DNA from 2 places in the Agrobacterium burrii genome. Region 2 is predicted to be linked to the other one. Evidence: riboswitches for the same ligand, from Rfam matches in the RefSeq annotation. Region 2 holds a riboswitch; the other holds the start of a gene.
The links. Region 2 has a riboswitch for fluoride ahead of JZX89_RS28340 (voltage-gated chloride channel family protein). Riboswitches for the same ligand answer to the same signal wherever they lie in the genome.
Positions count from the first base shown of each region.

Region 1 (7,493 bases), on a different contig from region 2:
GCGATCAACGAGGTCGCCGGACGACAAGCTAGAATTCTGGTCGTTGGCAATCCGGCCAACACCAACGCTTCCATCCTGATCGCCAATGCGCCAGACTTTAACCCAAGGCAGGTCAGCTCGATGATCCGGCTTGATCACAACAGGGCGTTGACCCAACTGGCGCGCAAGGCCGGCTGTGGCGTCGGCGACATCGACAGGCTCGTGGTCTGGGGCAATCACTCGCCGACCATGTTTGCCGACTGGACCTACGCAACGGCTGCCGGCAGGCCCTTATCCGAGATCATCGGCGACGACCATTGGTACAAGGAGGTGCTGATCCCTGAGGTCGCAAGGCGGGGCACTACGATCATAGAGGCGCGCGGCGCGTCCTCTGCAGCATCTGCCGCCAATGCAGCGATCGATCAGATGCATGATTGGATGCGTGGTACAGACGGGCGCTGGACATCGATGGCTGTTATATCGCAGGGGCAGTATGGCATACCGGAAGGGCTGGTGTGTGGCGTACCTGTGATGTGCAAGGACGGTGACTATAGCGTCGTTGAAGGTCTCGATCTGGACGGGTTTCAGAAAAGTATGCTGGACAAAACGATAGAAGAGCTTGTCGGCGAGCGCGACGCTTTATCCTGATATCGCGGGATGCGAGGCTGGCACAAAAGATGTGCGGCGATTGCACGCCTATTCTCCGCCTAATTTTGGAGAATAGGCGCCGGCCTCAGAAGAGGCGAATGCCACCACGACGATCAGCGAGCTGCAGTTTGAGGGGCCGGTTCAATTTTATCTTTCATGATCCGCTTTGACCGCCGAATGGGAAGGACGAAGCCCTCATCCAGATAGGCGTCGTCGGGAATGAAGCGCTCGAGCAAGCGTATCCGGCTGGAAACCGAGTCGGTAGAACTGCGATCAAATCTCGTCGCCAAGGCCATTTCGGCGGATTGTTCGTCGCAAGGATATTCGCCACTGTACCGATAGAACGATTGATTATCTGTTCAAAGTATCGCGCTTCAATTGTCACCGGCACCTTGGACGCCCGCCGCAGGTCATAAGCGCAAGAGGTGCAGACATGCTGGACGACAAGCCGTGTCTGAGCGAAGGCAGTAATTCCGCGGTGGCACGATGGGCAACGGTCGCGTAATCCGCACCCGTGGATAAAGCAGGAGATTCTAGTCGCGTGTCGCCATCGCCTCCGAAAAATATGGGGGCTGATCAGAACCGAGGCACGCAGGACAGAATTGCAGCCACGTCGAAGCAGCACGACGGGCTTTGATGACCAGTGGTAGCGGCATGTGTCTGTAATCACATGGCTGCAAGGCCATTGACGACAATCGGTCTCTCGCAAATCCAATGAGGCGTGGCCGTAAACAGCCATATTTTCCTGGCGGCGAATCTCACATTAAGTGCCAAAGAGAAGCCAGAGTCTCAAATTAAATGCCAAGTCTCAAATTAAGTGCCGGGCTATCTTACTGAAACTGTTAGGACTGGAATCTCACGATTAAATGCAAAACGACACCTTCAACATCGTGCATTCCTCCCCCTTGAAGTTTTTTGACGGTCTTAAGCCCTGTAGGCGACGAGCACGGCTCCTCGCGCGATCATCACGACACCGAGCCAGTTCGGCAGGGTCAGACGTTCACCGAGGAACAGCACAGCGAAAATGGACACGAACACCACGGACAGCTTGTCGATCGGCGCGACGCGGGCGGCGTCACCAAGCTTCAGCGCCCGGAAGTAGCAAATCCAGGATGCGCCCGTGGCAAAACCGGAAAGTACAAGAAATAGCCAGCTTCTGGTCGAGACCGTCGACGGCTCCTGCCAATTTCCGGTGATATAGACCATCGCGCCAGCGGCCAGCAGGATGACGATGGTGCGAATGAAGGTGGCGAAGTCGGAATTGACGTTTTCGACGCCGATCTTGGCGAAGATCGCCGTCAGGGCTGCAAAGCCGGCCGAAAGGAGGGCCCAGAACGGCCAGCTTGTAAGGAAGATTTTCATGCGGCTTGTCCATGTCCGGCCATCCGGATCAGCATGAGGCCGACAAAAAGTCCCGCCATCGACAGGACCAGCGAAAGAGCGACATATCCGGCAGCAACATCCGATTGCCCGCGTTCCCACAGGGTCACGGCATCTAGCGAGAAAGTCGAAAAGGTGGTGAATCCGCCAAGCAGCCCGGTTGTCAGAAACAGGCGCAACTCCTGCGGCAGGCCAGAGCGAAACACGAAAAATTCCGTGAGCAGGCCCATGACGACGGAGCCGACAACATTGACGGTGAGTGTGCCGTAGGGAAAGCCGAAGCCGAACAGGCGCGCCGCTCCCATGTTGACGGCGTGCCGGAAAACACCACCGATACCTGCGCCAAGGAAAACGATCAGATAAACCAAGATCGCGCCTCCTTCAGGATGTCGTGACCTTGAGCGCTTCTGCCGCCTCAACGTCGTGATGGACGACATCCCACTGTTCCAGGTGCTTGTAGACGATCACCTTGTGTTTCAGCAGCGCGCCATGGGTCCGGCAGAATTCCTCAAGCTGGTCGCGTGATGCAATCATCTCGACGCACATAGTCAGATCCGGATTGGGGATCTCGAAGCCCTCGTCCTGAAGCTTACCGCTGTTCGAATAGCCAAAATGCGTATGGTGCGCGACGGCATTCATGATGCCGGCCGACTTCGCCTGCAGGACCAATTCCCGGTAAAGAGGCTTCGATCCGAACCAACCGCCCTTGCCGGGCGCCTTCTCACGCGGCTTCATGTAGATACGGACCATGCCGATTTCGGTAGAATGCAGCTTGTGTTGCGTCACGACGGCGGGCCTTTCATTGAGTGTTGCGGTGGTAGCAAGTGACCGTAGACGGACCTTTCCGACGAGATCGCCGAGGCTCTGAGTCTGCATGTCACGCATGTGGCGAACCGAGATGTCGGGAGGAATATCGTTGGCGGCAGCCGTTTTCGGAACGCCGACGCGCTGCGACAGGTAGATGCTGGAATGGCCACTGCACAGATAGGCAACGAAGCAGGCGACAGCGAGGTAGACCGAATAGGTGGCGCCGAAGAGCTCAATCCCCATGATCATGCAAGCCAGCGGCGTATTAGTGGCGCCGGCGAAGACGGCCACGAAGCCAAGCGCCGCAAAAAGATCGACCGGTGCGCCGAGAACACCGGCCAGCGCACTGCCGAGACCTGCGCCGATGAAGAACAGCGGTGTGACCTCGCCGCCCTTGAAACCGGCGCTTAATGTGACGATCGTGAACAGCGCCTTCCAGGCCCAGCTCCAGTAATCCACGTGATCGGGAAGGAAAAAGCCAAGGATCGTCGCATCGTCGGGATTGGGCGACCAGACACCCAGACCGAGATATTCCCGCGTACCGAGCATGTAGACAAGGCCCAGCAATATCGCGCTGGCGAGCACCGGACGCAGCGGCGCATAGGGCAAGATCGCCTTGTAAGCTGATGATGCCAAATGGGAAAGCTCGGCGAAGAAATGCGCGGCCAGACCAAAAGCCACGCCGGCAATGACCACCTTGAGCAGTAGGACCGCATCGAGGTGGAAGCCGACAGCTTCGCCAACGCCGCCGAGATAGGCGATGGCATAATGGGTGTGGCCGATCCCCCAGGCATGACAGGTCCAGTCGGCAACAATGGCGGCAAGCAAGGCGGGCAACAAAGCCTCGTACTGCATGCGTCCGATGGTCAGCACCTCCAGCGCAAAGATCGCGCCGGCGATCGGCGTGCCGAAGACAGCGCCGAAGCCTGCGGCAATCCCTGCCATCAAGAGGATACGCACGTCGCCGGGCGCCAGTTTGAAGACTTTGCCAAAGGCGCTGGCAAGGCTGCCGCCGAGCTGGACTGCCGTGCCCTCGCGACCGGCCGAGCCGCCGACCAAATGGGTGAGCACCGTGGTCACAAGGATGAAGGGCGCCATGCGCAGCGGCACACCACCGCCCGGCTCGTGGATCTGGTCTACAATCAGGTTGTTGCCGGCTTCAGCCGACTTGCCGAATTTCTGGTAGGCCCAGACCATCGCAAAGCCTGCGACCGGCATGCCATAGATCAGCCAGGGAAACTCAAAGCGAAGCTCCGTTGCCCGGTCGAGGCTCCAGAGGAAAAGCGCGACGAGTGACCCGACCGCCATTGCCATGGGCACGACAATCATGATCCATTTCGCTAGACTGCGGACCTGGCTGATACGAAGACCAAAAAATGCAGAGAACGCCATCAGTTGGACGCTCCCGCAGATATACATTTCATTTTGGAAGACAGGTAAAGAATTCTAGGCACGACTCTACTCCTTCGCGTGTAGCGCGTTGAGTAGGAGTCATCAGCTTCGTCGGGGAAGCGGTTCGGCGTAATGCCCGGCAGAATCCATTACCGTTGCAACTTTAATACTCAGTCAAAATGAGCACTGTCAATCCCGCTCACCATGGAGAGCGGGATTGCTTGGCACCTTGCCACATTTTTCATCCTGAATGCAGTTCGAGAAGGGGTGCCGTTTATCTTGGCATCCATCAGCGCGATGTTCCGCATGCGTGCGGAATTGGGAGAAGTTGGCGGAAAAGCCATTGCCACTCAGGCTGCACGCCTCGCTCGCCGCCCCGAAACAGTCAGAAAGACCGCACCCAAAAGACCGGACACAAGCGACCCCATCAGGATCCCGATCTTGACGTGATCCTGGACAACTGGATCGCTGAACGCTAGCAGACCGATGAAAAGGGACATGGTGAACCCGATTCCACACAACAGGGCTACGCCTGTCATCTGACCCCAACTAGCGCTCGCAGGAAGATCGGCCAATCCCAGTCTTACCAGAACTGCCACCGTTCCCAGAACGCCGACCAGTTTTCCGAGCATTAGACCTGCCGCTACGCCCATTGTGAGCGGCTCTTCGAAGACCGACATCGATAAACCGGCAAACGAAACACCTGCGTTGGCAAAAACGAAGATCGGCACGATCGCGAAGGCGACCAGCTTGTGCAGCAGGTGTTCGAACCTGTGCAGAGGTGATTCATCGTGTGTGGCCTCCGGCGTCCCCGGCGTCAGCTTCAGCGGTATCGTCAACGCCAGCAAGACACCTGCAAGGGTCGCATGCACGCCTGATGCGAAAACCAACACCCAAAGGACCGCGCCGAGGGCGAGATAGGGCCAGAGGGCCTTCACGCCCATGCGATTGAAGATGATCAGATTTCCAACGACGAGGCCCGCGCCAGCCAAAGCGAGCAGGTTCAGTTCCGCAGTATAGAAGAGAGCGATAACCACAACGGCGCCGAGATCGTCGATGATGGCCAGCGCCGCCAGAAATATCTTCAGCGATGCGGGAACACGATTACCGAAAAGTGAAAGGACCCCAAGAGCGAAGGCGATATGGGTCGCGGTCGGGATTGCCCAGCCACGGATAACTGTCGGGTCGCTCCAGTTGAAGTAAAGGTAAAACAGTGCCGGAAACAGCATGCCTCCTGCAGCAGCCGCGCCTGGCAAGATGCGCCGGCTCCAGCTTGAAAGCTGGCCGTCGAGCATCTCGCGTTTGATCTCCAGGCCAACGAGTAGGAGGAAGACGGCCATCAAGGCGTCGTTGATCCAGTGCTGGATGCTCAGCGGGCCGACATAGACGTGCAGCACACGGAAGTAGCTCTCTGCCAGCGGCGAGTTCGCCGTGGCAATTGCCAGAGCAGCAACTGCCATCAGGATGATGCCACCCGATGCTTCATTGTCGAGGAACTGACGGAGAGTGGATTGAATACGGCCCTTGGAAAATGTCGAAGACATGGGTTCGCGCTCCTTGTGAGAGGTTGATCGAAGTCTCCGTCAATTTCGGGGGAAGCACGCAGCGCACGCAGCACGCACTGTAAGCTTTAAACTAGGGTATTTGCTCGACGATTTCCAGCAGATTCGGCCCTATAAGGACTTGGCCAAACAGGATTACCGTCATCAAGCATTATTCGTTCGCAAACATGATCTGCAAGCTTTTCGAAGCATCGGATGCGCACCGGGCTGGAGAAGTTGAGCAGCGAGCCGGAAGTGTGGGTCATCACCAGCGTGGGGATTTGCAGCAATCGTGCAAGGAAAACGCGCCGATGTTCGGGAGTGACACTCGCTCTGCGACACATCTGATCAATGCGACAATCCACCAGGTGCGCTGCAACGCTGATGATGACCCTTGACGCCTTGCGCAAATCGAAACCGCAGTGGACGCAAAAATGCTGGGGGACAAGCTTGCTTTGACGGTAGGCTTCGATACGTCTTTGGCAGGATGGGCACCGGTCGCGCAAGCCGCAGCGGTGGTGGCGGCAAGATACTTTGGTCGCCAAACGCCAGCTGCGGCGAAAATATGGATGTTCATCGTTAGCCAGGCATTGGGGGCAAAACTGCAGCCAGGTTGAAGTCCCCCGCCGACCGCTGCTTCGTAACGGCAGCAAGAGCTCCGTCGGGATGCCACTCGCCAGGGTCATTGCCACGATCTGAGCGTGGGATACACCGGCATTTGCGCGAAGCAGGTTTTCGATGTCGCTCGAGGGTCTGAAATCGATGGCTGGTGACCACATGCCAGATCCAAGTCCGAAGACGCGCGCGAATCCACGCGGTGCAACGCCGTTGGCATAAGCAAGACGGTGCAGCCAACTCGACAGCAATTCATCGGGTTGCGGTAAGACGTTGACGGGCCATCGGTCGGAAACGATGTGACGGTATCTCCGTTGTATGCTGATTGCCGGGATACCAGCGTTGCCCATCGTCATAACAGGTTGTCCCGTAAAGCCGGTTGGCGCCGCTGCGATATTGGGGTGTACCGTAGTTCGATGATGCCCGCCTTGGTGATGCGTTCGGTTCCGGATTGCACCGCCGCGACGGCCGCCTTTGTGATGATGGTGACGGTCTCGCCTATCAAACCCTCCGATAACCTGAAGACAAGACGAGCCAACGGCTCGCTGGACAGATCCGAGATCCTGGCAAGAGGCAACGCTGCTTCGAGGCTATCGAGCAACATCAGATAGGGCTCATCGTATTGCCATCGCGGGACTGCGACCAGATCAAAACGGGTTGCCATCTCGCTGGTGGCGTTGAGGAAGTCGTAGACGGATACGTCCCCGATCAGAACCGGGGCGATGTCATACTGACGGCCGATCCGTCGCAGGAATGCAAAAATCGCCTCGATGTCGCGCGCCCGTCCGCGCAATGCGTTGTGAAACTCGTCGAAGATCAACACCTTTGGCTTGAGACTTGCCAGCAAGTGATCCAGCTGTTCCGCCTTGCGGCTGACATTCCAAATGTCGCCCCCAGGAGCGTGGAGCGCCTGGAGAATGCTCGCGTAGAAATGGCCAAGGCCCGCGCCCTCTCGCGTCTGGACCATCCAAAGCTTCTGCTGGACAGATGTTCGCAGGTGTTCGACGGCAAACCGCTCCGCAATCATCGTCTTGCCATTGGCATAGGGGCCGACCAGCATCAGGCCCTGGGTTCGTAATGACGGCGGTCTTGAGAGTAGCTCGGTGAGCCGTATATGGCTGTCTTGAGCAA
Region 1 is NZ_JAFLNA010000018.1:19,721-27,213, forward strand. It holds gene JZX89_RS25325 (malate dehydrogenase) at 1-627, shown strand, start outside; gene JZX89_RS25330 (EamA family transporter) at 1,552-1,989, opposite strand; gene crcB (fluoride efflux transporter CrcB) at 1,986-2,375, opposite strand; gene JZX89_RS25340 (voltage-gated chloride channel family protein) at 2,389-4,206, opposite strand; fluoride riboswitch at 4,293-4,369, opposite strand; gene nhaA (Na+/H+ antiporter NhaA) at 4,557-5,750, opposite strand; gene JZX89_RS25350 (TniQ family protein) at 5,837-6,718, opposite strand; gene JZX89_RS25355 (TniB family NTP-binding protein) at 6,715-7,493, opposite strand, start outside.
Region 1: it holds a riboswitch for fluoride, as region 2 does, so the genes downstream of both, JZX89_RS25340 (voltage-gated chloride channel family protein) here and JZX89_RS28340 (voltage-gated chloride channel family protein) in region 2, are expected to answer to the same signal.

Region 2 (7,493 bases):
ACGAAAAGGAACTATCATGAAGAACATCGTTACGATCACCCTCGCCACAGCCCTCGGTCTGTCATTCGCAGCCGGTTCCTTCGCTCAGGAGTTCACCAACGGCACGGTCAAAAAGGTCGACGCGAAGACCAAGAAGGTCACTCTCATCCATGAGGAGCTGAAAAGCCTGGAAATGCCGGCCATGACCATGGTCTTCACTGTGGATGACGCGGCCATGCTGGCCAAGCTCAAGGAAGGTGCGAAGGTGCAATTCGTCGCCGAGCGCAAGAACGGAAAGCTCACCGTCACCCAGATCAAGTGATCGAACTGCCGTCTCCGGCAATCCTGCCGGAGACGGCTCAAGCAACGGAGGATACTGAAAATGAGGCGCAGGCAGTTCATCTTCCTTTCGGCTGCAGCCGTAGTGGCTCCAGCAGGCGCCATGGCGCAAAAAGCCGCGATGACAGTCCACAAGGATCCCTATTGCGGATGCTGCGGCGCGTGGGCGAAAGCATTTGGCGTGGCAGGCTACCGGGTAGAGACGCGGGACGAGGATGACATGGACGCATTCAAGGCTCGCCTCAAGGTGCCGGACGAGGTTCGCGGTTGTCACACCGCGATGATGGAGGGCTATTACCTCGAAGGCCACGTCCCGCTTGAGGCGGCCGAAAGGCTCCTGAAGGAGCGTCCGGCTTTAGCCGGGCTTGCGGTGGCGGGCATGCCCAAGGGATCGATGGGAATGGGAACGGACCCCGCGGCTTCATATGATGTCATGGCGGTACCCCGTGACGGCTCAAACCCGTACGTCTATATGGCGGTGAGGCCGAGCTGAAGCGTGCGCTGGTGACACCGGTCATACGCCGAAGGAATGCAGGATTGGACAGGGTCCAGTCTTGCCTGATGCACACTCCGCGACGAGCGTGTTGAGGGACTCGCGGGCAGCTTGCAACTCTGCGATCTTCACATCCAGGGCGTCCAGACGAGACCTCGCCAGGCTTCTCGCGGCAGCACGGTCGTCTCCGGCATCGAGTTCGAGCAGGCGCTTGATCTCTTCCAGCGTGAAACCGGCGGTCTGCGCCTGGCGGATAAACTTGAGGCGGCGCACATCGTCACGCGTGTACCTGCGCACCCCTTCATGTCCCTGTGGCGTCGGCAGAAGGCCACGGCGTTGGTAGAAGCGGATGGTTTCGACACTTACCTCGCCTGCGGCGGCAAATTTTCCAATTGTCTTGTCCATGGGCTGTTGACTCCGTACCACAGTACGGAATGTATAGTCATGCCAACGATTTCACAAGACGCAAGGAGACGTCAAAATGTTGGACAGAACAAGCACGGGCGACAATGAAAAGAAGGCAGTCCTCTACCGGATGGTTATGGCTGCACATACCTGCCCCTACGGATTGAAGGCAAAGGACCTCCTCAAGCGGTCCGGCTACAAGGTAGAAGATCACCATCTGACGACGCGCGACGAGGTCGACACCTTCAAGGCACAGCATGGAGTGCAGACAACGCCTCAGGTGTTCATTGATGGCAATCGGGTCGGCGGCTACGATGACACCAGGAGGTTCCTCGGAAAAAAGGTGCCCGATCCCAAGGCGACTACCTATCGGCCTGTCGCAGTGCTCTTCGCAATGACGGCTCTCACCGCGATGGCTGGCAGCTACGCCGTCAGCGGCGACGCTTTGACGCTGCGAGCGGCTGAATGGTTCATCGCCTTCTCCATGGTAGTGTTGTCAATGCTCAAGCTCCAGAACGTGGAAGCATTCGCGACCATGTTCCTCAACTACGATCTTCTAGCGAAACGGTGGGTGCCGTACAGCTACATCTATCCCTATGCCGAGGGAGCGGCGGGCATCCTGATGGTAGCCGGCGCGCTGAATTGGGTTTCTGTTCCAGTGGCGCTGTTCATTGGAACGATCGGCGCGGTTTCCGTCTTCAAGGCGGTCTACATCGACAGGCGCGAGCTCAAATGCGCATGCGTTGGAGGATCGAGCAACGTGCCGCTTGGGTTCATCTCGCTGACCGAGAATCTGATGATGATCGCTATGGCGGTCTGGATGGCGGCCGTGTCGTTAGGGTTTGTCACCCGTCATGCCATGTAAGGGTGTCGTGTCGCGAAACTCCCACAGACCGTCTAAAAACTCAGATGATCCGTGCTCAGTGGAGCGATTCAGTAGGTGCCGTCGGGAAGCCAAGCAGAATGAAAATTTTGCTCTTCCTCGACGCAGACGCGCACGGCCGATCCGGAGGCGATCCTGCGCCGCTTCGCGCGGGCTGAAGTGATGCACCCAACCTACAAGGCGCTGAGCGAACTCGGCCGTGCGGTCAAGACGATCTTTCTATGCCGCTACCTGCGGGCCGGATAGATTTCGGCAAAATTGCCGCATGAGCAGCGGCGCGAAAATGCCAATTGCAAAACTCAGGCAATAAATTCTAACTTTTGTTGGGATTATTGCGACAGCCAACGCTAGTCACTGATTGACAATTGCCACAAGCTGCCGCTACCGATGCTCCTGGTAATGGATTCTGCCGGGCATTAAGCCGAACCGCTCCCCAGATGGGGCTGATGACTCCTACTCAACGCGCAACACGCGAAGGAGTAGAGTCGTGCCAAAATTCCAGTACCCTTATTCTGAGATGAATTGTGAACCTGCGGGAGCGTCCATCTGATGGCGCTCTCGGCATTTTTTGGTCTTCGCGTCACCCAGGTCCGAAGCCTCGCAAAATGGATCGTGATCGTCGTGCCGATGGCGATGGCCGTTGGCTCACTTGTCGCCCTGTTCCTCTGGAGCCTCGACAGGGCAACCGAATTGCGCTTCGAGTTTCCATGGCTGATCTTCTTCATGCCGGTAGCAGGCTTTGCCATGGTCTGGGCATACGGAAAGTTCGGAAAGTCTGCCGAAGGCGGCAATAATCTCATTGTCGATGAAATCCATGAACCGGGCGGCGGCCTGCCGCTGCGCATGGCTCCGTTTATCTTGGTGACGACAGTTCTGACCCACCTGGTTGGCGGATCGGCGGGACGCGAGGGAACGGCCGTCCAGCTCGGGGGCAGTCTGGCGAGTGCGTTCGGCAAAGTGTTCAAACTCACGCCATCCGATTTTCGAATTCTATTGATGACTGGAATCGCGGCTGGGTTCGGCGCGGTTTTCGGCACTCCGATTGCAGGTGCGATCTTCGCGCTGGAAGTGCTCACCATTGGCCGTATGCAATACGAGGCGCTGCTGCCAGCTCTTCTGGCGGCCGTCGTTGCTGACTGGACCTGCCATGCCTGGAGCATCGGTCACGTCCAGTATTCCATTTCCTATCTCGGCGGGATCGGCGAAGGCATCGGGTTCCATCTCGACGCGCTTCTGATGCTCAAGGTAGTGATCGCAGGGGTCGCCTTTGGGCTGGCTGCGCACTTCTTCGCGGAACTCTCTCACCTGGCTTCATCTACCTATAAGGCTCTTCTGCCTTATGCGCCTCTGCGGCCCGTGCTGGCGAGCGCCATCCTGATCGGCCTCGTCCATGTGCTGGGAACACGCGAGTATCTCGGCCTCGGCGTCTGGTCACCAAACCCGGAGGACGCGACCATCATCGGCTTCTTCCGGCCCGACCATGTCGACTACTGGAGCTGGGCCTGGAAAGGGCTGTTTACCATCGTCACCCTGAGCGCGGGCTTTAAAGGCGGTGAGGTCACACCACTTTTCTTCATCGGGGCTGCGCTTGGAAGTGCGCTCGCCGGGGTCCTGGGCGCACCGCCGGACCTGTTTGCGGCTCTCGGGTTCGTAGCCGTCTTCGCGGGCGCGACCAACACGCCGCTCGCCTGCATGATCATGGGCATCGAACTGTTCGGGGCAACGCATTCCGTCTACATCGCGGTCGCCTGTTTCGTCGCCTATCTCTGCAGCGGCCATTCCAGCATCTATCTCTCCCAGCGTGTCGGCGTGCCGAAGACGGCCGCCGCTAACGATATCCCTCCGGATATTTCCGTCCGCCACATGCGCGACATGAACGCCCAGACCCTTGGTGATCTGGTCGGCACGGTTCGCTTCCGGTCGCTTGCAACGCGCGCAACGCTCAACGAAAGGCCCATCATCGTGACCCAACATACACTGCACTACAAGGAAATCGGCATGGTGCGCATCTATATGAAGCCGCGCGAGAAGACGCCGGGTAAGGGTGGCTGGTTCGGATCGAAGCCGCTCTATCGTGAGCTGGTCCTGCAGGCGAAAGCCGCTGGCATCATGAATGCGGTGGCTCACCACACCCATTTCGGGTACTCCAATAGCGGAAAGGTACAGGACGAGGGCTTCGAGATCCCTAATCCGGATCTGACCATGTGCGTGGAACTGATAGCAGCACGGGACAAGCTTGAAGACTTCTGCCGGACCCATGGCACCCTCCTTAAGAACAAGATGATCGTCTACAAGCATCTTGAGCACTGGGACGTGCTGGGCCATGAGATCGCGGCAGAAGAAGGCCTGAAAGCCAGTGCATCCTGACGGAGTTGATCATGGCATATTTGATCGTCTTTCTTGGTGCAGGCATCGGCGGCGTTTTCCGGCATAGCGTCAATATTGGTGCCGCGCGAATGCATGGCTTCGGTTTTCCGTATGGCACGCTGGCCGTCAATATTCTTGGCTCTGTCCTGATGGGCGTCCTGACCGAACTCTCCGTCGTCCGTTCTGGCCTGCCACAGGAATTGCGTCTCTTTCTGACGACTGGCCTACTCGGCGGCTTCACGACGTTTTCGACATTCTCGCTCGACGCGGTGACGCTTTGGGAGCGTGGCCAATGGGGCCTTGCCGCCGGATACATCACCCTCTCGCTTGTTCTCTCCATGGCGGGGTTGTTTGCAGGACTGATGCTCATGCGTTTCACAGGCCAGGGACAAGCAACATGAAAAACCTCCTCACAAGCTGGCCGATCTGGGCACTGATGTCTGCGGGCTTCGCGGCATTGACGGCGATCTTTGCCAAGATCGGCGTCGAGAACGTCAATTCCGACTTCGCCACCTTCATTCGCACCATCGTCATCCTGCTGGCTGCCGGTACGATGGTTTACATCACTGGAAACTGGCAGGAGCCGTCTTCGGTCTCGACAAGGAGCTGGCTGTTCCTTGTGCTTTCCGGCTTTGCGACCGGCGCCTCCTGGATCTGCTATTTTCGGGCGCTGAAGCTGGGTGATGCCGCGCGCGTCGCGCCGATCGACAAGCTCTCTGTCGTCTTCGTGTCAGTCTTTGCCGTGCTGTTCCTTGGCGAGCGCCTGACGCTCCCAAACTGGCTCGGTGTCGTGATGATCGCGGGAGGAGCCGTACTCGTCGCCTACAGGGCTTGAGACCATCAAAGAACTTCAAGGGGGGAGGAACGCACGATGTTGAATGAAGAGTGCCTATGGCGTGAGTGGTATGCCTGGTTTCCAGTCATACCGGTGGATGATCACGTGTTCTGGCTGGAGGAGGTCTGGCGACGGCGAAACCCACAATCTGGACGGTGGGAATACCGGTCGTTCCGATCAGACCGAGAAAGAGAAATCGAAGATGCCAATCGCCCGATCTAGGCGACAGCCGGTTCATCAAAAGAACGGCCTACACCCGACAGCAGGAGTCACATCCATGAAGACCCTTATCGAAAACATCACCGCCTTGGAAATCCTCGATTCCCGTGGGAATCCGACCCTTCGCGTCAGCGTACATCTCGACAATGGGATTGTGGGCACCTCGTCCGTTCCCTCGGGAGCATCGACCGGGGCCAATGAGGCGGTAGAACTACGTGACGGAGACTCCAGCCGATACGGCGGCAAGGGTGTTCGCAAGGCCGTCGACAACGTCAACCTGCGGATCGCCCCTTTTTTGAAAGGACACGATCCTTCGCATCAGGCGGCACTCGACGCAGCCATGATCGAACTCGATGGCTCGCCTAATAAATCTGAGCTTGGCGCCAACGCAATTCTGGGAGTCTCCCAGGCGCTTTGTCGCGCCGCCGCCCAAAGCCACGGCCTGCCGCTCTACGCGTATCTGGGTGGCGTCGGTGCCCTGCATCTGCCCATTCCCATGATGAATGTTCTCAATGGCGGCAAGCACGCGGATTCCGGCATGGATTTCCAGGAGTTCATGCTTTACCCGCACGGCGCACCGACGTTTTCTGAGGCCCTCCGCTATGGGGCCGAGACGTTCCATGCCCTGAAATCCATCCTGTCAAAGCGCGGCCTCAGCACCAGTGTCGGCGACGAGGGTGGATTTGCGCCAAAGCTCAAGAGCAATGAGGAGGCGTGCGAGGTCATTGTCGACGCGATCGAGGCGGCAGGCTATCGGCCAGGCGAAGATATCGCCATTGCGCTCGATCCCGCCGCCAGCTCATTTTACGAAGACGGGCTCTATCGCCTGAAGCGCAGCGGACAAGGCAATAAGACATCGCAGGAGATGGTCAGCCTGTTCGAGACCTGGGTCGAGAAATTCCCGATCGTCTCCATCGAGGACAGCCATGACGAAAATGATTGGGAGGGATACAAAGCTATCACCAAGGCTCTTGGCAATCGGATCCAGATCGTCGGCGACGACAATCTCGTCACCAATACCCACTTCATCGCAAAGGGCATCGAGGAGAAAGCGTGCAATGCGGCCCTCATCAAGCTTAACCAGATCGGGACCGTGACGGAGACGGCCAGCGCCATCCAGCTCTGCCGAAAAGCGGGGTGGAACTACGTCATCTCGCACCGCTCCGGTGAAACCGAAGACAGCTTCATCGCCGATTTCGCCGTGGCCATGGGTGGAGGACAGATCAAGACAGGCTCGGCTTCCCGCTCCGACCGGATCTCGAAATACAATAGGCTTCTGGAAATCGAGGCGGAGCTCGGTGGCGCTGCCCGGTTCGGGGCATGACGGGAGACGATACCATGAGAATTCTGGCTGTGCTGACTAAAGGCGATACGGTCGCCGGAACCCTGGATGCGGCGGTTATGGCAGCGGCCTCCGTGACCTGCTCATCGATCGAAGCGCTGAATGTCATGGTAGACCCGATGCATCTTGTTTCTGCCCCTGAGGAAATCGACATTCAGGAGCTTCGCGAACATGATGAAGGCTCTGCGCAACAGCGCGCGGAGGCTATCGAAACTGCTTTTGGCGAATGGAACACAGTCCTGCGGCCAGGAGCATCCCCTATAGAGTTGCGCACGATCACAGGCGCGGAGGCGGAAACTGTCATGCGGGAGACGACCGAGGATATCGGGCTTGTCGTCCTTTCGCACAACAGGAACATGGATGCTTCCGACGCTTTCCACAGCGCGCTCTTTACCGCCCGCCGGCCAGTTCTGCTGGTTCCGCCGGGCTGGCGATCTGGAGACCGCGTGCGGTTTTCGCATATCGCCGTTGGCCTCACAGACAGCGAACTGACCCACCGCGCAATCAAATCGGCCGTGCCATGGTTGGCAGCGACGGATCGTGTCAGCGCCCTTTGCGTCACAGACGAAAGCAATGCCCTAGATGCGCTCCGCGCTGTGATACAAAGCTCCGGGGTCGAACCCGACGTGAA
Region 2 is NZ_JAFLNA010000026.1:6,213-13,705, forward strand. It holds gene JZX89_RS28315 (copper-binding protein) at 17-301, shown strand; gene JZX89_RS28320 (DUF411 domain-containing protein) at 362-811, shown strand; gene JZX89_RS28325 (MerR family transcriptional regulator) at 833-1,237, opposite strand; gene JZX89_RS28330 (glutaredoxin family protein) at 1,293-2,081, shown strand; partial or broken gene JZX89_RS28335 (Tn3 family transposase) at 2,205-2,333, shown strand; fluoride riboswitch at 2,486-2,562, shown strand; gene JZX89_RS28340 (voltage-gated chloride channel family protein) at 2,649-4,466, shown strand; gene crcB (fluoride efflux transporter CrcB) at 4,478-4,867, shown strand; gene JZX89_RS28350 (EamA family transporter) at 4,864-5,301, shown strand; gene JZX89_RS28745 (hypothetical protein) at 5,338-5,523, shown strand; gene eno (phosphopyruvate hydratase) at 5,579-6,844, shown strand; gene JZX89_RS28360 (universal stress protein) at 6,859-7,493, shown strand, end outside.